DNA from 4 places in the Novosphingobium sp. GW821-FHT09E05 genome. Region 2 is predicted to be linked to each of the others. Evidence: riboswitches for the same ligand, from Rfam matches in the RefSeq annotation. Region 2 holds a riboswitch; each other region holds the start of a gene.
What was found. Region 2 has a riboswitch for cobalamin ahead of AC07M9_RS19800 (TonB-dependent receptor plug domain-containing protein). Riboswitches for the same ligand answer to the same signal wherever they lie in the genome.
Positions count from the first base shown of each region.

Region 1: linked by a shared signal. The riboswitch ahead of AC07M9_RS03775 (TonB-dependent receptor plug domain-containing protein) and the one ahead of AC07M9_RS19800 (TonB-dependent receptor plug domain-containing protein) in region 2 are both predicted to bind cobalamin.
Region 3: linked by a shared signal. The riboswitch ahead of cobW (cobalamin biosynthesis protein CobW) and the one ahead of AC07M9_RS19800 (TonB-dependent receptor plug domain-containing protein) in region 2 are both predicted to bind cobalamin.
Region 4: linked by a shared signal. The riboswitch ahead of AC07M9_RS15665 (TonB-dependent receptor plug domain-containing protein) and the one ahead of AC07M9_RS19800 (TonB-dependent receptor plug domain-containing protein) in region 2 are both predicted to bind cobalamin.

Region 1 covers NZ_JBWKOQ010000001.1:805,602-809,746, forward strand. The annotation lists gene AC07M9_RS03770 (cell wall hydrolase) at 26-1,276, opposite strand; cobalamin riboswitch at 1,455-1,642, shown strand; gene AC07M9_RS03775 (TonB-dependent receptor plug domain-containing protein) at 1,747-3,606, shown strand; gene AC07M9_RS03780 (ABC transporter substrate-binding protein) at 3,795-4,145, shown strand, end outside.
Region 2 covers NZ_JBWKOQ010000008.1:44,041-48,185, forward strand. The annotation lists gene cobT (nicotinate-nucleotide--dimethylbenzimidazole phosphoribosyltransferase) at 1-102, opposite strand, end outside; gene AC07M9_RS19795 (DUF1636 domain-containing protein) at 99-506, opposite strand; gene AC07M9_RS19800 (TonB-dependent receptor plug domain-containing protein) at 506-2,467, opposite strand; cobalamin riboswitch at 2,582-2,775, opposite strand; gene AC07M9_RS19805 (cobyrinic acid a,c-diamide synthase CobB) at 2,849-4,145, shown strand, end outside; gene mdoH (glucans biosynthesis glucosyltransferase MdoH) at 4,144-4,145, opposite strand, start outside.
Region 3 covers NZ_JBWKOQ010000003.1:388,106-392,250, forward strand. The annotation lists gene cobN (cobaltochelatase subunit CobN) at 1-543, opposite strand, end outside; gene cobW (cobalamin biosynthesis protein CobW) at 788-1,837, opposite strand; cobalamin riboswitch at 2,027-2,265, opposite strand; gene AC07M9_RS16135 (ABCB family ABC transporter ATP-binding protein/permease) at 2,456-4,145, opposite strand, start outside.
Region 4 covers NZ_JBWKOQ010000003.1:273,390-277,534, reverse strand. The annotation lists gene AC07M9_RS15665 (TonB-dependent receptor plug domain-containing protein) at 1-1,723, opposite strand, end outside; cobalamin riboswitch at 1,895-2,138, opposite strand; gene AC07M9_RS15660 (nuclear transport factor 2 family protein) at 2,224-3,285, opposite strand; gene AC07M9_RS15655 (SDR family oxidoreductase) at 3,282-4,028, opposite strand; gene AC07M9_RS15650 (TonB-dependent receptor) at 4,115-4,145, opposite strand, start outside.

The sequences.
Region 1 (4,145 bases), on a different contig from region 2:
CTATCTCTTTGCAATCGATTGATTATCAATTCTGCGGGTTGGCTATCCAGCGCCCGGAGTTAGCATACTCGGCCTTGATGCCCTCCGAGGCGGGCAGGTTCTGCGCGCGGTAGAGGGCGTCCCCGCCGCGCTGGGTGACTGCGGTGGAATAGACCGGCGCGGGGGCGGTGGCGGTGGCGGCCTGCGGGGCCGGGGCGGCGATCGCCCGGGTCTCGACGAGGCCGAAGGCGCGCTGCACCGCCAGCGGGTCGAGCGCGGCGGTGGTGTCGGCGCTGTCGTCGCGGCGGTGCGGGGCGGCCACCGGCTCGCCGCCGAGGTAGGCGTAGCGGAAGGTCGCCGGACTGCCCGCCGCGCCGCGCAAAGCGTAGAACCGGTGCGCGCCGATGGTGCCGAGGTAATTGAGGCTCGGCGCCCAGTAGGGGCTGACCTGGACCGTGTGGTAATGGGTGGCGAGGCCGACCGGCGCGTAGACGTAGCCCGCCAGCGCGGCGCGGGCGACGGCCTCGGCGCGGTCCCAGAACAGGCGCTGCGGGCGGCGGGCCAGCGCGCCGTCGCAGGTGAACGAGAACTGGCAGCCGGTCGAGCGCTCGGAGCCCTGGTAGACGACGCCGCACACGGTCTTGGGATAGCTGGGGTGGGCGACGCGGTTGAGCACCACCTGCGCCACCGCGCGCTGGCCGGCGTCGGCTTCGCTCGCGGCTTCGTAGTAGATCGCGGCGGTCAGGCACTGCAGCGCGCGGCTGCGGTCGACGCCTGAGTTGTCGATGCGGAAGGCGCGGGCGATCGGGCCGGGGCCGGAAACCGCGTCGTCGGCGTCGGAGTGGATGCCCTCGCCCACGCGCAGGGGGGCGACCTCGCTGTCGAGGTAATAGAACGCCGAGCCGGGGAAGCTGGCGCCCGCCTGCTCGAAGGGCATCGGCGCGACCGGGGTGTCCTGCGTCCCCGCGTCGGCGATGGCGAAGCGGTCGGGCGCGGCGAAGGCGGGCAGCGCCACGGCGGCGAGCGCGGCGACGCCGAGCGTCCAGCGGCGATGGAGCTTCAGCGGGTGGCGGCCGATGCCGTGCGCGCGGCGGGCAAAACGGCCCGAAAAGTCGCGCGGGCGTTCCCAGCCATCGAATCCGCGCGCGTCCGCCGGAGCGGCCGGGAGTTCGGAAAAGGCGGCGGCTGGGGGCACTCGGTTCCTGTCAAAGCATGGGCGCAGTTCGGCAGCACCGGGCCTAGCTGCGCAAGCCGCGCGGCGCATCCCGCCATTCGTCGCCGTCCCGTTGCGGTACAGGGCGGGGCTCTACGCTTAAGGCCTTAAGAAATTGCCGATAGCCGTCATCCCGGCGAACGCCGGGACCGCCGGGCAGCCTTGAGGCAATGCACCGCCTGCATCCCTGCTCGGCTCGGTCAGCGATCCCTGCTCTCGCAGGGATGACGGTTCGCTTGCAAACCGTGCAACTCCGCACTATCGGCGCTCTCACGTCATGGGTGCCCGGTTTGCCGGGCCTAAGAGGGAAGCCGGCCGCAACTGCCGGCGCTGCCCCCGCAACTGTGACCGGAGAGCCCGTCTCCATCGCGCCACTGGCCTCATGGCTGGGAAGGCGGGGGCGGGCGATGATCCGGGAGCCAGGAGACCTGCCCAGGATGGTCGTTCCGCAGCCGGACGGGGTGTTCCGGGTGCAGCGGGTCCGCGTGCCATGAGGGGCGCGCGAGGCCTCCGCCATGAACGGCGAGACACGTTCAAGGTTCGGAGGACATATAATGAAGTACCTGTTTCTGCTCGGCACCGCGCTGGCGGCAAGCACTCCCGCGATGGCGCAGGAGGCCGGCGTGTTCGACGAGGGCGATCCCGCCGCCATCCGCATGGAGCGCGGCCAGATCGTCGTCACCGCCACCCGCGAGCCCACCCCCGTCACCCAGGTCGGGCAGTCGGTCAGCGTCGTCACCCGCGACCAGATCGAGCGTTTCCAGGCGACCAGCGCCACCGACGTGCTGGCGCGCATTCCCGGCGTCAGCGTCGTGCAGTCGGGCGGCTTCGGCCAGCCTTCCAGCGTCTTCGTCCGCGGCGCCGAGAACGCGCAGAGCCTGGTGCTGATCGACGGCGTGCGCATCAACGATCCGGGTGACGTCGGCGGCGGCTTCGACTTCGGCAACCTGACGATCGGCCAGTTCGACCGCGTCGAGATTGTGCGCGGATCGTCGGGCGTGCTGTGGGGCAGCCGCGCGATCGGCGGCGTCATCAACTTCATCACCGCACGGCCCACCGAGCAGTGGACCGCCCGCGCGCAGGCCGAATACGGCTGGCGCGACCGCCGGAACGTGAGCGCTTCCGCCGCCGGCCTCGTCGGCCCGGTAGGCCTGACGCTCGGCGGCAACTGGCTGAAGGGCGACGGTTACTCCGCCTTCAATGAGCGCCGAGGCGCCACCGAGAAGGACGGCTTCGAGAGCAAGTCGGCCAATGCGCGCGCGCAGGTCGAACTGGCGCAGGGCCTGTCGGTCGATGCCGGCGGCTTCTACACCAAGGGCGACTACGACTACGACAACACCGGCGCCGATGCGCTGAACGTGGGCCGCAAGCGGGACACGCTGGGCTATGCCAACGTGCGGTATTCGGGGCTGGAGGACCGGCTTTCGGCGCGGATCGGCTACGGCATCAACGACACCAACCGCGTGTCGGACGACGCCGTGTTCGGCCCCTACGAGACCAACGGCCGCACCGAGCGCTTCGAAGGCCAGCTGTCCTTCGCCCCGATCGAGATGGCCAGCGTCCAGCTGGGCGCCGAGACCGAGAAGCAGAAGTTCGACGACAACTACGGCTCGAAGGACAGCACCTCGCTCGACAGCTACTACGGCAACCTCACGGTGCGTCCGCTGACGGGCCTCACGCTGAACGGCGGCCTGCGCTACGACGACCACGAGGACTTCGGCCACAGGACCACCTTCGCCGCCAACGGCGCCTGGGTGCTGGGCGAGGGCGACGAGGCCCCGATCCTGCGCGCCAGCTACGGCGAGGGCTTCAAGGCGCCTTCGCTCTACCAGCTCTACAGCAACGCCGGCTTCCGCGCGCTCGATCCCGAGACCTCCAAGAGCTGGGATGCCGGCGTGGAACTGCCCTTCGCGCAGGGAACCGGTGCCTTCACGGTGACTTACTTCGACAGGAAGACCAAAAACCTGATCGACTACGACCTGACGCAGTTCAACTACTACAACGTCGGGCGCGCACGGGCGCAGGGCGTGGAACTGGGCATGCAGGTCACCAACTGGGAAGGCTTCGACGTCAACATCGCCGCCACCTACCTAGACGCGACCAACGAGCTGACCGGTGACCGCCTTGCCCGCCGGCCGCGCACCAACCTTTACGCCAGCATCGACAAGGCGTGGGAGCTGGGCCTCAAGCTGGGCGCGGACCTGCGGGTCGGCGGCGGTCGCTATGACGACACCGCGAACACGCAGTACGTCGGCGGCCATGTCGTCGCCGGCCTGCGCGCGGCCTTCGCCGTCACCGGGAACGTCGAGGTCTACGGCCGGGTCGAGAACCTGTTCGACGAGCACTACGAAACGGTGCGGACCTACGGCACGCCCGGCCGTTCGGCCTACGCCGGCGTCCGCGTGAAGATGTGACGGCAGGGTCGGTCGCTACAGGGCCGACCCGGGCAGCCCTTCCCTCGGGGCAGGGGTCGTCGTTTCCGACCCGCACACCCACACCTCGTCATTCCCGCGAAGGCGGGAACCCATCTGATGGCCGGGCCACACGAAGCGACCTCAGATGGGTCCCCGCCTTCGCAGGGACGACGAAGATGGGGGCGGGGATGACCATGCGCCCCGTCGCCGCTCTGCTAGCTCTAACCCTCACCCTCACTCTCGCCGCCTGCGGGCCGGGCGCCCCCGTCGTCGATGCCGCGCGGCCGCGCATCGTCTCGCTCAACCCCTGCACCGACGCGGTGCTGGCCGAGGTGGCGTATCCCGGGCAGCTGCTGGCGATCTCGCACTACAGCCACGACCCGTCCGCGACTTCGATGGACATCGCCCGCGCGCGCCGGTTCGCGGCCGTGTCGGGCGCGGTCGAGGAGATCGCGGCGCTCAAGCCCGACGTTGTGGTGGCCAGCAGCTTCCTCTCGCCCACCACCGCGCAGGCGCTGCGCGATCTCGGCATGCGCGTG
Region 2 (4,145 bases):
CCGCGACTGGCGATGATACGCGGCGTCCCGGCTGGCGGCGTCCGGGCCGGGCAGGGCGGCAAGCGCGGCGGCGAAGGCGGGGGGGTCATCGAAGCGGATCATGTGCAGACGAACCCTTCCGGCGGGGTGCGGGTGATGAAGTGGCCCTTCACGCCCTGCGGCCATTCGCGGAACGGCACGCGGCCCTCCTCGCTGGCGGCGTGGGCAGTCGCATATTCGAGGATGGCGCGGGCGGCGTCCTCGCCCGGCACGAAGTCGCCCAGCACGTAGCCGACCTTGCCCGGCGCGCGGATGTGGACGGTGCAGGAACGGGTGCAGGCGAAGAGGCAGGGCATGGCCTGGACGGCCACCCCCTGCAGCTTCGGGTCGGCGGCCTGCACTTCGCGCATCGCCTCTTCCAGCAAGGCCCCGCCGCGCCGGCCCCGGTCGTCCTCGCGCACGTCCGCGCTGAGCTTGCAGGTGTTGCAGACGACGACCGAGGGGCCGGGCGCGACGGGTTCGAGCATCAGAAGCGGCTCCTTATGCCGAAGGTCACGGTGCGGCCCAGGGTGCCGTAGCCGCTGACCGTCTCGTAGTCCTTGTCGGTGAGGTTCTCGGCGCGGGCCTGCAGGGTCAGGCCGTCCGTAACCTGCCACTGCGCGCGCAGGTCGACCAGCCAGTAGTCGTCGAGCTTCGCGGTGCCGGTGGCGGCGTTGAAGCTCTCCCCTGAATAGCGCGCGGCGACGCTGGCGCGCAGCCCCTGCGGCAGCTCGATCCCGGCCTCCGCATTGGCGAGGTGGCGGGGCACGCGCTGGAGCTGGCGGCCGTAGGTGGCGCCGGCGGTGCGGTCCTCGGCCTCGATCCAGCTGTAGTTGCCGTTCGCGAACAGCACGCCCAGCTTGCCCGAGGCGGAAAGCTCAAGCCCGCGCGCCTTGGCCGCCTTGACGTTGGCGTAGTAGCCGAAGCGCGTCGTGGTGGTGCCGGGGATATAGCAGACGGCGGGCTGCGCGCCCGCGGTCGGGCAATAGGCGAAGTCGATCAGGTTGTCGGTGTCACGCTGGAACCAGGTGGCGGCGAGGTGCAGCGCCTCTCCGAAGTTCTGCTCGGCGGCGACTTCCCAGCCCTTGGCCTTTTCGGGGCTGAGGTCGGCGACGCCGTAGATGCTGAACATCTGGTAGAGCGAGGGGGCCTTGTAGCCTTCCGAATAGCTGGCGCGCAGGACCGTGGCGCCCGCGTTGGGGGTGTAGACCGCGCCCGCGCTCAGCACGGTGTTGCTCCCGAAGCGCGACTGGTCGGAATAGCGCGCGCCGCCGTTCAGGGTCAGGCCGGTGACGGGCGTGATGCGCAGTTCGCCGTAGACGCTGTTGGTGTCCACGCTGGTGGGCGTCAGCACATAGGGAGCGGTGTTGTTGCCGGGCGAGGCAGTGGTCATCCGCTGTTCCTCGCGCTCGGCGCCGAACACGGCCTGGACCGCGTCGGAGGCGGTGTAGGTGCCCTGGTACTCGTAGCGGCGGACCCGGCCGTGCGCGTCGAAGCTGATTGCGCGGATCTTGCGCGCCGGGTCGTAGTTGGCGCGGTCGGTCTCGCCCTGGAGGAACGCCACGCGGTTGACGAGCTTGCCGTCCAGCAGCGCGAAGTTGAGCCCGGCGTAGCCCGACCACTCTTTCGTCAGGCCATAGGCGAGAGTGTCGCCGCTGGTGCCGTCGAAGTCGTTGTTGGACTTCGACCAGTAGCCGCGCAGGTCGAGGCTGACGCCCGGCGCGACGCGCACCGTCACCGTGCCGCTGGCGGCGCTGCGGGTGTAGCCGTCGGCCTCGGTGCCGTTCGAACGGGCGGAGATGCCGTCGGTGGTGAAGCGCGAGGCGGCGAGGCGCCAGTCGATCGCCTCGGACGTGCCGCCCACCCCGGCGCGGGCGGAGACGGTGTCGTGGGTGCCGGCCTCGACCACGACGCTGCCTTCGAGCGGCTCGGCCGGGCGGCGGGTGCGCACGTTGACGACGCCGCCGATCGCGTCGCTGCCCCACAGGATCGACTGGGGCCCGCGCAGGATCTCGATCCGGTCGATGTCGTCGAGCAGCAGGTTGGAGAAGCCGTAGCCGCCCGCGGTGGACGAGGGGTCGGACAGGCGCATGCCGTCGATCACCATGACGCTCTGCCCCGCATCGGCGCCGCGGATGCGCAGCGAGGTGGTGGTGCCGTAGCCGCCGTTGCGCGACAGGCTGATGCCCGGCGTGCGCAGCAGCGCGTCGGTCACGGCGACAGGCTGGAGGGCGACGATCGCGGGCTCGTCGAGCACGGTGACGGTCGAGGAGACGCGGCTCGCGGCGACGGGAGTGCGCAGGGCGGTGACGACGATGCGGTCGGCGGCGCCGTTGCCGCTGTCCAGGTCGCTGCCGGTGTCGTTCGGGTAGGCCTGGGCGTCGTCACGGGCGAGTGCGGGACTCGCAGTAAGAGCGAGTACGGCGACGGCGGTAAGTTTATGATACAACGGTACTTCCTTCAAGCAGACGGCATCGACCCCGCAGGCCGGGCGGCCCACGAGGCTGTGGCTGTCGTCACGCGAGGATTTATACCCCGTTCGTCCGGCACACCCTGTCCGGTCGAAGAACGACGGCGACGGGCAGGTCTCCTGGCTCACGGGTCGGTGCCGGTCCGGCCGCCTTCTCAGGACCTTGCAGGGTCCCAATGGCGTGATGGCCGATGGCTCTCCGCTTACAGTTGCAGGGGCAGCCCCGGGGATTTCACCCGAGTTCCCTTTTGATCCCCTCGCGGGGAACCTGTCGCAAGGCGGGCAACTATCGTGCGGCGAGCCAAGGCGCAAGTGGCCTATGCTTGCGCCGGGAAGCGCGGCCCAATAGGTGCCGGGGCGATGAACGATATGGATATCAGGCACTGCCCGGCGCTGCTGGTCGCCGCCCCCGCCTCGGGGCAGGGCAAGACGCTGGTGACGGCCGCGCTCGCCCGCCGCCACCGCGACGCCGGGCGGCGGGTGCGGGTGTTCAAGTGCGGGCCCGATTTCCTCGACCCGATGGTGCTGGAGGCGGCCAGCGGGGCGCCGGTCCACCAGCTCGACCTGTTCATGTGCGGCGAGGCGGAGTGCCGCAGGCTCCTGCACGAGGCGGCGGGCGAGGCGGACCTGATCCTTGTCGAGGGGGTGATGGGCCTGTTCGACGGCGATCCCAGCGCCGCCGACCTTGCCCAGCGCTTCGGGTTGCCGGTGCTGGCGGTGGTCGACGGATCGGCGATGGCGCAGACCTTCGGGGCGCTCGTCCACGGCCTCGCCACCTACCGGCCGGGGCTGGACCTCCATGCGGTGATCGCCAACCGGGTGGGGAGCGAGCGGCATGCGCAGCTGCTGGAATCGAGCGTCCCACCGGGCGTGACCTGGCTCGGCGCCCTGCCCCGCGAGGCGGGGGTAGCGCTGCCCGAGCGCCATCTCGGGCTGGTGCAGGCAGGCGAAGTGGCTGACCTTGAAGCGCGGCTGGCCCGCGCCGCCGCGCTGCTTGCCGACGCGGCGCTGCACCTGCCGCCGCCGGTCGCTTTTGCGGCACCAGGCGGAATCGCGCCCGAAGTTGCCGGGCTTTCAGGCAAGCGTATCGCCGTGGCGCGGGATGAGGCCTTCGCCTTCCTCTACCCCGCCAATATCGCCTGGCTGGAGCGGGCAGGGGCCCGGCTTTCGTTCTTCTCCCCGCTGCGGGACCAGGCCTTGCCGGAATGCGATGCGCTGTGGCTGCCCGGCGGCTATCCCGAGTTACACGTGGAACAGCTAGCGGCCAACGCACCGATGCTGACGTCGATTTGGGCGCATCACGCAGCGGGCAGGCCGATCCTCGCCGAGTGCGGCGGGATGCTCTACACCTGCGATGCGCTGGACGACGGCAAGGGGACTCGGGCGGAAATGCTGGGTTTGATGCCGGGCGAAGTGACCATGCAGCCACGGCTTGCGGCGCTGGGCATGCAGCAGGTCGCGCTGGAACGCGGCACCCTGCGCGGTCATACCTTCCATTATTCCCGGCTGGAAACGCCGCTGTCGCCTTTCGCGCGGGCGGCGACGCCGGACGGGCGCGAGGGCGAGGCGATCTATAGGCAAGGCTCGCTCATCGCGAGCTACATGCATTTCTACTTCCCATCCGCCCCGCTGGCGGCGGCCGCGCTGTTCGCGCCTC
Region 3 (4,145 bases), on a different contig from region 2:
GATGTAGAGCCCGGCATCGGCGACGGGCACCGGGTCGTCGGGCTGGCCGCAGTCGTCGCCGATGATCCGCGCTGCGGTGCGCAGGAACGAGAGGGCGTTGGCGGTGCCGCCCTGGCGCAGGTAGTCGCGCAAGTGCTCGACCTGGGCGGCGGGCAGCGTGCAGGCGCGGTCGAGCGCGGGGTCGTCCTCCCGCCCGTCGGCGATGGCGGCGAAGGCGATGCCGCGTTCGCGCGCCACGGCGGCGATCTCGTCGATGCCGTAGGGCCAGTAGCTCTTGCCGCCGAGGAGGACGACGCAGACGAACCTGGCGTGGGCGATCACCTTCTCGACGTAGAGGTCGATCGAGTAGGGGTGCTTGAGCTGCAACAGGTTCGCTAACCGCACGCTAATGCCACCTTGCGGCAACTGCGCGGCGGCCTTGGCGAAGCAGGCGAGCTCGCTGTCCGCCACCGTCAGGATGACGATGTCGCCCGGCGGCTGGTCGAGGTCGATGGCCTCCTCGCCGTTGGTGATGGTGCCGGGGGTGGCGGAGAGCAGGTGCATCAGGCGGGGTTTCGCATGGCGGCAGTGTCCCGGTTTGTGCGCGCCACGCGCACGGTACGGGCGGCCCACCTCCCGCTACCCGAGAGAAGGATGCTCGCACCCCACACCCCGTCGCCCCCGTGAAGGCGGGGGCCCCGCTTCCCTTCCGCCCCGCTCGAAGGAACAAGCGGGGTCCCCGCCTGCGCGGGGACGACGGGGTTTTGTGGGATGGGGTGGGGCGGGATGGGCATCGGCATCGGCTCGTTCAGACCGTCACCGCACCGAGAACGTCGGCCAATCCTGCCTCGATGGCGGCGCGGTCGAGGCCCTTCTGGCCGATCACCACCAGCTGCGTGCGGCGCGGTTCGCCGGGCTTCCAGGCGCGGTCGTAGAAGTGCTGGATACGCGGGCCGACGGCCTGCACGATGAGGCGGCTGGGCTTGCCCGCGACCGCGACCATGCCCTTGATGCGCAGCACGTCGTGCGCGGCGATCAGCGTGGCCATCTGCGCAACCAGCGCGTCGAGGTCGGCCACGTCACCGCCCGAGGCGACGAAGCTGTCGAAGTCGTCGTGGTCGTGGCCTTCGTCGAGGCCGTCGATATGCGACTTGCGGCTGTCGAGGTCGTCCTCGGCCGCCGCGGTGATGCCGAGCAGGGCGGCGATGTCGACCGCGCCGTGGTCGGCGTGGATGATCTTGACGCCGGGACGGGTCTCGGCCCCGACCAGCCCTTCGACATGGGCCAGCGCCTCGGCATCGACGAGGTCGGTCTTGTTGAGCACGACCATGTCAGCGCATCCGAGCTGCTCTTCGAACAGCTCTTCGAGCGGGCTGTCGTGGTCGAGGTTGGGGTCGGCGGCCCGGGCGGCGGCCAGCGCGACCTCGTCGGTGGCGAAGCGGCCGGCCGCCACGGCATCGGCGTCGATCAGCGCGATGACGCCGTCGACGGTCGCGCGGGTGCGGATGTCGGGCCACTGGAAGGCCTTCACCAGCGGCTTGGGCAGGGCGAGGCCGGAGGTCTCGATGATGATGTGCTCGGGCGGGTTGGGCCGGTCGAGCAGCTTCATCATGGTGGGCAGGAAATCGTCGGCGACGGTGCAGCAGATGCAGCCGTTGGCCAGTTCGACGATGTCGTCCTCGGGGCAGGCCTCGTCGTTGCAGCCCTTCACCAGTTCGCTGTCGACGCCGACGTCGCCGAACTCGTTGATGATGAGAGCGATGCGGCGGCCGCCCGCGTTCTGCAGCAGGTGGCGCACGAGCGTGGTCTTGCCCGCTCCCAGGAAGCCGGTGATGACGGTGGTGGGCACTTTGCTCAATGGTCTTCTCCCCGCGCCGGGCGACTTCTGCACGGCGGGGCGTCCCATCGATCGGGCGATCGACGACCCGGCACGCGCGTCGGGCAGGCGCGAGGACGCCCGGCGCGTTGTGCCGATGCGGCCCCGGCCGCATGACGAACGTCGCTCAGACGGAAGTACCGTGCCGTGACCATCCCCTGGACCAAGGCAAGAGCGACCAGAACGCCGGCAGGTCTCCTGGCTCGCGGGTCAGGGCTTGATGCACGCCTTCCCAGGCCCCGCATGACTTAGCGTCCGGCCCAGTGGCTGCTTCCCCGGCTGGGGGAAACGATGTGCATCGCGCTCGCCGCTTACAGTTGCAGGGACAGCTGCGGAGTTGGGTGGTGAACCACCCGCACCGCCTTCCCGTTTTAAGCCTCTTTCGAGGCACCGGCGCGATCTTCGAAACCGGCGCGTTAACGCCGGTCCGAGGGCGGCAATAGGGGGATTTTTGCGGTGTGCCAATCGGAAGATTGCGGGCGACGTGGTCAGCGTCGGGCCGATCGGGGGGGCGGCCATCTGCTCGCCAGATATGAGGGAGCGGCGGGGAGTGATGCGTCGGGACCGCCTGTCGTGAAGTGCGATTCCCGTGGGCGGCGCCTATTCCGCCGCCTCGATCATCGCCTCGGCCTCGGCGGCCTGGCGCGACCACATCTCGGTGTAGAGGCCTTCGCGGCGCAGGAGCTGCGCATGGCTGCCGCTCTCCACCAGCCGGCCTTCGTTCAGCACCAGGATCTTGTCCGCATCGGCGATGGTGGACAGCCGGTGTGCGATGGACAGCGAGGTACGGTGTTCGGCGACGCGGTGGAGGGTGGCGAGGATGTCCTGCTCGGTCCGCGTGTCGAGCGCGCTGGTGGCCTCGTCGAGCACGAGGATCGGCGGGTTCTTGACGAGGGTGCGGGCGATGGCGACGCGCTGCTTCTCGCCGCCCGAGAGCTTGAGGCCGCGCTCGCCCACTTCGGTGGCGAAGCCCTTGGGCAGGCGGGCGATCAGGCTGGTCAGCGCGGCGCCCTGCGCGGCGGCCTCGATCTCCTCGAGGCTGGCGCCGTCGCGGCCGTAGCCGATGTTGTAGCCGATGGTGTCGTTGAACAGCACCGAATCCTGCGGCACGATGCCGATCGCGGCCCGCAGGCTTGACTGCGTGACCTCGCGGATGTCCTGCCCGTCGATCAGGATCCGGCCCGAAAGCGGGTCGTAGAAGCGGAACAGCAGCCGCGCGAGCGTGGACTTGCCCGCGCCCGAGGGGCCGACCACCGCGAAGGCCTGTCCGGCGGGCACCTCGAACGACAGCCCGTGCAGGATCGTGCGGTCGGGATCGTAGCCGAACACCACCTCGTCGAACACGATCGAGGGCTGGCGGATCACCAGCGCCGGCGCGCCGGGCGCGTCGGGCACTTCGACCTGGGTGTCGAGCAGGCGGAACATCTCCGCCATGTCGATCAGGCCCTGCCGGATGGTGCGGTAGACCATGCCCAGCATGTCGAGCGGGCGGAACAGCTGCGTCAGGTAGGTCTGCACGAAGACCAATTGGCCCGCCGTGTACTGGCCGCGGTACCAGCCCCAGACCGTCCACGCGAGCGCACCCGCCATCAGCAGCGTGACCACGACGCCCTGGACGATGTTGAGCAGCCCGAGCGAGTTCTCACTCTTCACCGCCGCCACCGCATAGGCGCGGGTGGCCTGCGCGTAGCGAGCCTCCTCACGCGCCTCGGCGGAGAAGTACTTCACCGTCTCGTAGTTCAGCAGCGAATCCACCGCGCGCGACAGCGCCTGCCCATCTAGCCGGTTCATCTGCTCGCGCAGCTTGGTCCGCCACTCGGTGATCGTGCGCGTGACCCAGATATAGGCCGCGACGGCCAAGGCGGTGGCGAGTACGAGCCCGATGCCAAAGTTGATGTAGAAGATCACCGCGACGACCAGCAGCTGCAGGATGGTCGGGGCGATGTTGAACAGCATGAAATAGAGCATCGTGTCGATGCTCTTGGTCCCGCGCTCGATGGTCTTGGTGACCTCGCCGGTGCGCCGCGCGAGGTGGAAGCGCAGGCTCAGGCGGTGGAGCTGGCCGAACACGTTCTCCGCCAGCGCCCGCGTCGCGTCCTGGCCGACCCGCTCGAACACGATGTTGCGCAGGTTGTCGAAAACCGTCTGCAGGAGCCGCCCGGCCGAGTAGGCCAGCACCGTCAGCATCGCCAGCTGGACCATCTTGGGCCCAGTGGCGCCCATCAGGTCGACCGCCCACTTCATCAGATACGGCAGCACCAACTGCGTGCCCGTCGAGAGCAGGATGAAC
Region 4 (4,145 bases), on a different contig from region 2:
TGTCACCCACCCAGTTGACCGAGACGTTGGCGCCGAACGGGATCTCGGTCGGGCGCCAGGCGATGCCGCCGCGTGCGAGATGTTCGGGCGTACGGTCGCGCTGGAGGTCCGAGCCGGAATTGCGCGAGCGGGTGTAGGTGTAGCTTGCCGAAAGCTCCCACCCGTCGCCAATCTTGGCGCCAAGCTGCAGTTCGGCGCCGCGCACGTTCACCTTCTTATCGACGTTGGTGTAGATGCCGTCAGGATAGGCCGGATCGTTATAGTCGATGTCGATCAGGTTATCGATGCGCCGCGCGAAAGCCGTCGCCTGCCACGTCAAGGTTCCGCCCGCGAACCGGCCGCCGATGCTGACGTTGACGCCCAGGCTTTCCTCAGGCTCGAGGTTCGGGTTGCCCTTCTCGCAGCACGGATCGATCTGGTAGAGCTGGGACGCGCTGGGGAGCAGGAATGAGGTTCCGCCGTTGGCCTCAAGATAGAGGTCCTCGCTCAGGTCGAAGCGGCCCGAGACGTTCCAGACCGTCTTCTTCGATCCGCTGCCGTCATTGTAGCGCAGCCCCGCCGACAGGCGCGCGCGGTCCGACAGGTCGTCGGTGGTGCGCACCTGCAGTACGCCGGCCTGGACCTTCTCCTTTGTCTTGCCGATCAGCAGGACGTCGTCGCGGCCCTTGAAGTTCTGGAAGTCGTAGCCGACGAGGTACTCCAGCCCGCTATGCGGCCGCAGCTTGACCACGGCGCTGCCGCCGAAGTCCTTGTAGCCCCAATAGGTCCCGGCCGGGTAGATCACCACCGGCTCGCCGGTCGCCAGGTCGTTGCGGATCTGGACGTAGGCGGTGTTCCAGTCGTGGTAGTAGCCCTTGAGGAAGAACTGCACCGTCTCGCTGCCGACGTAGTCGAGGCGGATGCTGGCGATCTCCTCGTTGCGGTCGTTGCGGCTTTCGCGCACGCGGATCGCGGAGAGGTTGTCGAGCTTGGCCTCGGTGTGCTGGTACTGCAGGTTCAGCAGCAGATCGGAATTGAAGTCGTACTGGTACTTGCCGCCGATCGACCACAGGTCGTAGCCACGCTTGCGGTCGGTCGCACTGGGCTCCATCTCGCTGTAGGGCCGGTAGCCTTCCGACCTGTTGTGCGACCCCCAGGCGACGAAGCGATGCCTGCCCAGGCTACCCCGGACGTAGCCGTCGACATTGGTGCCCGCCCGGCTGTCGACCTGAGCGTTGACCTGACCGCCGAACTCGTCGCTGAACGAACGGGTTACCACGTTGATGACGCCTGCTGCCGCCTGCGTGCCATAGAAGAGGCTCTCGCCGCCCTTCAGCACCTCGATCCGCTCGACCATGCTGGCGGGCAGCGTGTCGTTGGGCGAGGTGCCGCCGTAGAGGCGGTTGTTGATGCGGATGCCGTCCACGGTCCACAGCACGTCCTGCGTACGCGATCCCTGCATCGAGACGTCGACGTAGCTGAACGGCCCGTTGCCCGGCATGACGTAGAGCCCCGGCACCGTCTGCAGCGCCGCCGCCACATCGACTGCGCCCCGGTCGTCGATATCCTGCTCGCTGACCTGATAGAGGTCGCTACCGTAGCGGCTGAGTTCCTGCGGCAGCGTCTCCTCGACGCTCTTGCCGGTGACGATGATGGAATCCGCGTCCTCTTCGGCCATGGCCACGGAGGGCGCGAGCAGGAGGACGACGGCAAGCGCCGTGTGCGAAACGTATCGTGATTGCATTGCAAAAAGCCCCGTCGGCGCCAGCGAAACTGACGAGGGCTTCCGCGCGAACGGCCGGTCCACGCGCCGGACGGACGCCATGAGCGCCCGGCACATGTGCCGGTGCGGCCCTCGCCGCACATGCGTCGCTCAGACGGAGTTCCGTGCCGCGGCCATCCCCTGGACCAAGGCAAGAGCGACCATGCGCGGGCAGGTCTCCTGGCTCACGGGTCACTGCGTCGATGCACGGCCTTCCCAGGCCTCGCATGACTTAGCGTCCGGCCCAGTGGCTGGCGGCGTGGAACCTTGTCCCGCCGCACATGTGCATCGCGCTCGCCGCTTACAGTTGCAGGGACAGCCTCGGATTCGGACAATCAAGCCCTCACCGTGTTCCCTATTAAGCCCCTTTCGGGGCACCAGCGCGATCTTGCCGAAGTACTGTTGGGCACTTCGACTGCGAGCGCCTTAGACAGAGGATGGCGCAACTGCAAGACGTTCGATGGCTTGGCATCGTGGAGGAGTCACCTGCCCATGAAGGCGTAGACCGGATCTCCCTGCCCCCGGCAGCCATGGAGGTCGAGGGCGCCGTACATGCCGCCCGTCATGTCGCGCGTGCTGGGTTCCGTGCGCGACCAGTCGAGCACGAAGGTACGCTCCGCGATCGCCCAGCGGTCGGCACGGCGCTCGAAGCGGTCGACGTAGCGGCCGCCGGTGAGGGTGTCGTTTCCGTCGCGGCCGGTCGAGACGGCGATGACGTAAGTCTCGCCCACGGCGCCGTCACCCTCCACCTCGATCCACTGGTTGGCGATGGAGTGGAAGGTCTGCTCATAGCTTTGCTCGACGAGCGCACAGATCGCCTTGGCGAAATCGCGACCGCTGCCGTTGAAGGCCCCGCTGACCACGCTCGCATCGTCGTGAAACACGTTCCCCAGCAAGGCGCCATCGGCCCGGTCCACCCCCCGGCAATAGGCCATCGTGATATCGGCAATCTGTTGGCGCGCAATCACGGCGTCGATCATGTTCGCGTCATGGCTCATCGGCTCGGCTCCTTTTGTCCTGTTCTTCGCGCGCGCCTGCGTGAGCAGCGCGATCCCGGCGTCGGCGGCGCCGTGCCCGCCTATCGGTACCTGATGGTCAAGCCCGCCGAGGCCGGGCAGAGCGTTCCCGCCGATCCAGTTCACATTGGTGTCGAGAACATAAGTGCGGTGGCTCAGTCGCCATTCGCCGCCCCGCCGCTCGTGGCGGTCGAGGTAGCGGCCACAGATAAGGTGCTGGGTGGCCGGCCCCGCTTCTCCCGCACTCGAGGCATAGGCCATGACGTAGCTTTCCGAGGCAGCGCGGTCGCCGTCGAGTTCAATCCCCATCTGCGCGGTGCGGTGGAGCGTCACCGGCCCGGCCTTCTGCGCGCCCGTCAGCATTGCCGCGAAATCGCGCGCGGTGCCTTCGAAGAAGCGGTAATCGACGGTGGCGTCATCGTGGTAGCACCCCGCCAACAAGCCCTTATCCGCGCGGTCGACAGCGCGGCTGTGGCCCGCCAGGACGTTGGCGATGGCCTGGACATCTGCAACCTGACCGATGTTCATCCCACCGTCTCCCCGTTGTCTATGACGATGTGGGTCCCGGTGATCTGCCGCGATTCCTCGGAGGCGAGGAACAGGACGAGGTTGGCCACGTCCTCCGGACTGCCCTGCCCATGCGCGTTGACTTGGTCGAGCCCGGCGTTGTCCTGTGGCAATTGCGCGAGCGCGGCCTGCGTCATCGGTGTGTCGTGCGCGCCGGGCGCGATGGCATTGACGCGGATGCGGTAGCCCTGTTCGATGCAGTGCACCGCCACGCTGCGGGTGAGCGCCAGGATGCCCGCCTTCGCCGCGCTGTAGGCCGGGATCGCGCTGATGCCCTTGAGCGCCGCGACCGAGGCGACGTTGACGATCGAGCCGCCGCCGCCCTTGGTCATGTGCGGCAGTGCCGACTTGCAGCCCAGGAAGCAGCCCTCGACCATTATCTGCATCTGCAGGCGGAAGGTGTCGAGATCGCAGTCCTCGACATTGCCGAAGCGCACGAGGCCGGCGTTGTTGACCAACACATCGAGCCTGCCGAAGTGCGCCACGGTCTGTTCGACCACCGCGCGCCACTGCGCCTCGTCGCGCACGTCGTGCTCGAGGAACAGCGCGCCCGGGATCGAGGCGGCGACCGCGCGGCCAAGGTCGGCCTGGAGGTCGGTGATGACGACCTGCGCGCCCTCCGCCGCCAGCAACCGCGCGTCGGCGGCGCCGAGCCCGGAAGCGCCGCCGGTGATGAGGGCGACTTTGCCTGCTACGCGGTTCATGATCGTGTCTTTCGTGAAGGTTCGGGCGCAATATCCCCCTCGCTCGTCATTCCCGCGCAGGCGGGAACGACGAAGAAAGGTTGGCATCAGAAGTCGAAGCTGGCCGAGGCGCCGAAC